2 linked regions of the Salinivibrio kushneri genome follow. The protein of the gene in region 2 interacts with the protein of the main gene of each other region in a pairwise test. Links are inferred from orthologs where the notes say so. Each region holds a gene or a part of one and is shown on either strand. Other genes may lie near its edges.

Region 1 (2,969 bases), 580 kb from region 2 along the record:
GAAAAATTGGTGTTTTGACCAGTGGCGGTGATGCGCCAGGTATGAACGCAGCGATTCGCGGTGTGGTTCGCAGCGCGCTCAGCGAAGGCTTAGAAGTATATGGTATTTATGATGGCTTTCTCGGCCTGCATCAAAACCGTATTGAGCGCCTCAACCGCACCAGTGTTTCCGACGTGATTAACCGCGGCGGTACGTTTTTAGGCTCGGCACGTTTCCCTGAATTTGCCGACGAAAAAGTCCGTGAGCAAGCGATCCAAAACCTCAAGATGCACGGCATCGACGCCTTGGTCGTGATCGGTGGTGATGGCTCCTTTATGGGAGCGAAAAAGCTCACCGAAATGGGCTACCCCTGTATCGGCCTACCTGGCACCATTGACAACGACGTCGCCGGGACGGACTACACCATCGGCTATATGACGGCAATGAACACAGTGATTGACGCCATTGACCGCCTACGCGACACCTCATCGTCTCACCAGCGTATCTCAATTGTTGAGGTGATGGGACGCCATTGTGGTGACTTAACCTTGATGGCATCGATTGCCGGTGGTTGTGAATACATCATCACCCCAGAGATCGGCTTGGATAAAGACAAGCTTCTCGCCAAGGTTAAAGAAGGCATCTACAAAGGCAAGAAACACGCGATCATCGCGATCACTGAGCTGATGACCGACGCTAATGAACTCGCGAAGTTCATTGAGACAGAAACCGGCCGCGAAACACGTGCGACCATTCTTGGTCATATTCAACGTGGTGGCCAGCCCGGCGCCTTTGACCGCATTCTTGCCTCGCGCATGGGCGCTTACGCCGTTGACCTTCTTCAGCAAGGAGAAGGTGGCCGTTGTGTCGGTATTCAGAATGACAAAATGGTGCACCACGACATCATCGATGCGATTGAAAACATGAAGCGCCCATTCCGCGACGACCTGTACGAAGTCGCCGAAAAGCTGTTCTAAATAGCGGCATCATGATTTATGCATAACAAAACGGAGCCTGACGGCTCCGTTTTTTATTCTGAGATGGCTTGGGTGAGGCCCGCGCTTATGCATCGCGCTTATGCAAGCCGCGCTTCTGCAAGCCGCGTTATATCCCATCTCCCGAGATAAATGTCTTGTGCGAGCCATTAAATTCTTGATCCATATCCAGCGATGGCATGTGCGAGCTGGGCCGACCCACAATCTTTGCCGGTACGCCAGCCACCGTGGTATGAGGTGGTACTGGGTTAAGCACCACGGAGCAGGAGCCAATTTTCGCCCCCTCACCAATATCAATATTACCCAGAATTTTCGCCCCAGCACCGATCATCACGCCCGTGCGGATCTTCGGATGGCGGTCGCCGCCCTCTTTGCCGGTGCCGCCCAAGGTGACATCTTGGAGAATAGACACATTGTCTTCAATGACCGCGGTTTCACCGATAACAATACCCGTGGCGTGGTCGAACATAATGCCACGGCCAATACAGGCCGCAGGATGAACATCCACTTGGCTGGTCACCGAAATTTGGTTTTGTAAGTAGGTGGCCAACTCTTTTCGTCCTTGACGCCATAGCCAGTTAGCGACCCGAAAGCCTTGCAACGCATGAAAGCCTTTTAGGTATAAAAGTGGCGTTGAATACAATTCGACAGCCGGATCGCGCTCAACGGTGGCACAGATATCACACGCCGCGGATTCCGCCACGCAAGCATCATTAGCATAGACTTCTTCTATCACTTCTCGCACCGCCATTGAGGGCATCGAGGGCGTGGAAAGCTTGTTAGCGAGAATATAACTCAGTGCACTGGCTAAATTGTCGTGCTTAATAATGGTGGCATGGTAAAAACTCGCCAACATCGGCTCACGCTCTGAATGCTCACGCGCTTCTTTTTTCACTGCTTGCCAGACACGATCTTGTTGGCATTGTTTTTTGGCCTGATTCACTGCCTTCATCCTTATCCCAAATGATCTACCACTCAGGCGACAACACCGCCTCACGCCAGTGTATAAAAAAAACGCGCGGTTCTCACCCCGCGCGTTACTCTGTTCGTCTTTGCTGTTATTCGGACTTTTTGTCTCGTGCCAGCAAATCTCGCGCAGCATGATGGGCCAGTTTGCCTTGATACAGCACCTGGTAAATCTGCTCGACGATTGGCATTTCAACCCCCGCACGTTGGGCCAGTGCCCATACTTCTTTGGTGTTGCGATACCCTTCGACCACTTGCCCGATGTTGTCTTGGGCACCTTGCACATCCTCACCTTGACCCAAGGCCAAGCCAAAGCGTCGGTTACGTGATTGGTTATCGGTGCACGTGAGCACCAAATCGCCTAATCCCGCCATCCCCATAAAGGTATCTCGAGAGGCACCCAGCGCTTCACCCAGCCGGGTCATTTCGGCAAGCCCTCGGGTAATCAATGCCGTTCGTGCGTTTGCGCCAAAGCCAATACCATCGGAAATCCCAGCACCAATCGCAATCACGTTTTTCACCGCGCCGCCAAGCTGCATACCAATGAAGTCATGGTTTCCATAGACGCGAAAGCTGTGTTGGCAATGAATGGTCTCTTGTAAATCACTCACGAACTCTGCATCGGGCGAGGCCACCGAAATCGCGGTCGGCATGCCAGCGGCGAGCTCTTTCGCAAACGTAGGGCCAGATAAAACCGCGAGCGGAATATCGTCACCCAATTGTTCCCGCGCCACCTCTTGCAATAGGCGTCCAGTCTCGGGCTCTAGGCCTTTGGTCGCCCAACATATGCGAGAGTCGGCACGTAAGTGAGGGCGCACTTGGCTCAGTACATCAGCAAAAACATGGCTGGGCACGACCACAAGCAAATCGCGACTGGCATTGACTGCAACAGAGAGATCCGCACAGAGCACTAACGAGTCTGGAAACGCAACATCTGGGAGAAAAGCATGGTTGGCGCGATCAATCTCTAGCTGCGCGACATGACTCGGATCGTGCCCCCATAACACCACGTTGGCACCATTTCTGGCC
Region 2 (3,488 bases):
TGATGGGTTGACAACGATTTGGTTGTTAATCGCATCAAGCACCAGCATGTCGCCATTTTTTACTTTGCTGGTCGCATCATTGGTTCCCACAATCGCTGGTAACTCAAGCGAGCGCGCCATGATTGAAGAGTGTGAAGTGCGACCACCAATGTCGGTAATAAAACCAAGCACATAATTCAGGTCAACCTGTGCTGTTTCTGAAGGCGTCAGGTCGTTTGCAACCAGGATCACTTCTTCGTTAATAGCGCTCAACGACACCATATTGATGCCAAGTGCGTTTTTGACGAAGCGTGAACCGATATCACGGATATCTGAGGCACGCTCTTTCAGATAATCGTCGTCGAGTGACTCAAGCGTGACAGCTTGTTCTTCGATAACGCTGTAGATTGCGTGATCAGCGGTTGCTAGGTTTGACTTAATGAAGCTGACGATCTCTTCTTCGAGCTCTTCATCTTCAAGCAGCATGATGTGACCTTCGAAGATAGCTTCTTTCTCTTCGCCAAAGGTCTCCCTTGCTTTGTCTTTGATCGCTTCAAGTTGCGTCTTAGACTGTTCGCGAGCATCCAATACGCGCTGAATTTCTTTGTCGATTTGAGACGCATCAATCTTATCTTTATTGATGACAACGTCTTCTTCTTGCAGCAGCAGTGCTTTACCAAAAGCAATACCAGGTGATGCCAGGATGCCTGAAATCATAGCTTTACCTTACGTTTATCCAACTTAAAACCGATAGAAAAAGAGCCGGATTACTCCAGCTCGTCCATCAGTTTTACTAGGTGATCAACGGCCTGTTGTGCTTGCGCACCTTCAGCAGAGATAGTCACCTTAGTGCCTTTGGTCAAGCCAAGGGTTTGAAGTTTAAATAGGCTTTTTGCGCTCGCGCTCTTACCGTTAGACTCAACGGTGATCTCAGCGTCGTAGCTTTTCGCTTCTTTTACGAACTGCGCCGCTGGGCGAGTGTGTAGGCCGTTTTCTGCAGTAATCTCAACTTGCTTCTGATACATGATTCACCCCGTTTCTGTATTTTTTTAAATCTATGTATTAAATATAAGGTTAGCTTAACCGCTAACGGGCGACTTCGCTATCCGTTGACGCTAACCTAACCAAGAAATCGACCTGATAGCTTAATCCATGTCAATTTCGTGTCATCTTTTTGCCATTTTTGACCTTCCACTCATTAGGCGCGAGGGCTTTTATTTTGATGCGGAAAATAAAAAGGCAGATGTGTTTTACTAAAGCTTAATATAAAAATCAAACAAAAAAGGCCCGATTTGGGCCTTTGCGAATAGGGGGGTGTGGAGGCTGGTTGGCTAACCTGCTGTTACTGCTCGGTTTCCAGCTCAGTGAACATCCCCGCAAACAGTGGCGAGCTGAGATAACGCTCTGCTGCACTTGGCAAAATTGTGACAATCTTCTTATTTGCAAACTCGGGAAGTTCGGCAATTTTGTTGGCTGCAACCACAGCTGCACCTGAAGAAATCCCGCCCAAGATGCCTTCTTCTTCCATCAGGCGGCGAGCCATCGCAATGGCTTCGTCTGAGCTGACAGAGACCACTTGGTCAACGAGCTTCACATCCAAGTTCTTCGGCACAAAACCCGCGCCAATACCTTGGATTTTGTGAGGGGCAGGCTGCACGTCTTGACCCGCGATAGTTTGCGCAATCACTGGTGACTCGGCAGGTTCGACCGCCACTGTGGTGATCGCTTTGCCTTTGGTGTTTTTGATGTAGCGGCTGACACCGGTTAGCGTGCCACCTGTGCCCACACCGGCAACAAATACATCGATTTCACCGTCAGTGTCTTCCCAGATTTCAGGCCCTGTGGTCTTTTCGTGGATTTCAGGGTTGGCTGGGTTATCGAACTGTTGCAACATCAGGTATTTACCTGGCTCTGCCGCCATGATTTCTTCGGCTTTGGCAATCGCCCCTTTCATGCCTTTTGGCGCTTCGGTGAGCACCAGCTTCGCGCCCATGGCTTTAAGCAGCTTACGGCGCTCAAGGCTCATTGACTCCGGCATGGTTAGGGTCAGCTTATAACCACGTGCCGCCGCGACATAGGCGAGCGCGATCCCCGTGTTACCACTGGTTGGCTCAATCAATTCGATACCGGGTTTGAGGGTGCCTTTTTTCTCCGCATCCCAGATCATATTGGCACCGATACGGCACTTAACGCTGAAGCTTGGGTTGCGTGCCTCAACTTTGGCCAACACGTTTGGTTTTGCCACGCGGTTTAGGCGAACTAGCGGTGTGTTTCCGATGGTTTGTGTATTATCTTCGTAAATCTTGCCCATTGTATCGTTCCTTCATGACACCGATTTTTAATAACACTCCAAGCATATCTCTGCTGCATGGTTTTGAAAGGATCGGTTGGTTATATCTTATTGTGACATTAACCAATAACTGATTGGTTAACCGAAAAAAGCCCACATCGTCGATGTGAGCTTTAGCGTAGAACATTACCGGCTAAACAGGCTAATTCCGCCCCAACGAGGCCTTGTGCTTATCCACCCACATGGCGGTTGCGCCGCATACTGCCGCAGGCATCACCAGCAGGTTAAGCAAGGGTGTCATGGTAAATAACATGACTATTGCGCCAAAGCTTAGCGATGCGCCCCGCTGTTGGTTTAAGGTCTGGCGCATGGCGGGAAACGACACCTTGTGATTATCGAACGGGTAATCACAGTATTGAATCGCCATCATCCACGCGCTAAACAAAAACCAGATCACAGGCCCCACGGTTTGTCCGATCGCGGGTATCCACAGCAGCAATAAAAAGCCGAGTGCTCTGGGGATGTAGTAAGCGAGCTTTTGCCATTCTCGTTTCATCACCCGCGGGATATCTTTAATAATGCCAGCCAAGCCATCATCAGGTGCCCGCGTTCCTGACAGCTTTGCCTCCACATGTTCGGCCAACAGGCCATTGAACGGTGCCGCTATCCAGTTAGCCAGTGTGCTAAACACGTAGGAGAACACCACAAAGATCGCCACCACGACTAAAGGCCATATGAGAAATGAAAGCCAAGAGAGCCATTCGGGTAGGCTAGCCATCCAATGGTCTATCCAGTCACCAAACTGTGATAATAGATAAAGGAACGCGCCGCCCAGCAGCAACACATTGATCAAAATAGGAATGATCACAAAGCGGCGTAAGCCGGGTGCCATCATCAATGAAAAACCCTGGAACAAGTAGCCAGCGCCACTTTGAGGGCGGGGGCGAGCATAATTCGCCATGATATCTCCTTGATAACAATGTTGGTCACAACAAGCCGCACGCAAGCGGTTGATACAAAAATAACGATGTGCGCTATATTACGGGGGGAATCGCTGGGATGACAACGGCCTAATAATGGGAAAGTTTAACGATTTGTGTGTCGCTATTCGTTAAATTGTCCCCAACTTTTGATACAGTTAACTAAGTTGACGATTAACGCATTGCGTCAGCCAACAGGCCCCGCTTATGATCGCGCTACCCTTTGCAAACTGGTTGGC

Evidence for each region.
Region 1: the proteins of cysK (region 2) and cysE interact in binary tests that used the Escherichia coli proteins (3 or more experiments, as listed by UniProt). The link is inferred for Salinivibrio kushneri from one-to-one orthologs.

The regions. Positions count from the first base shown.
Region 1 is NZ_CP114588.1:166,270-169,238, reverse strand. It holds cysE (serine O-acetyltransferase), read right to left. Parts: upstream 1,918-2,969; coding sequence 1,084-1,917; downstream 1-1,083. Other genes in the region: gpsA (NAD(P)H-dependent glycerol-3-phosphate dehydrogenase), read right to left, coding at 2,033-2,969; pfkA (6-phosphofructokinase), read left to right, coding at 1-956.
Region 2 is NZ_CP114588.1:747,127-750,614, forward strand. What follows is about bases 307-3,266. They hold cysK (cysteine synthase A), read right to left. Parts: upstream 2,291-3,266; coding sequence 1,322-2,290; downstream 307-1,321. Other genes in these bases: ptsI (phosphoenolpyruvate-protein phosphotransferase PtsI), read right to left, coding at 307-696; ptsH (phosphocarrier protein Hpr), read right to left, coding at 747-1,004; cysZ (sulfate transporter CysZ), read right to left, coding at 2,472-3,230. Also shown: more of ptsI, read right to left, coding at 1-306.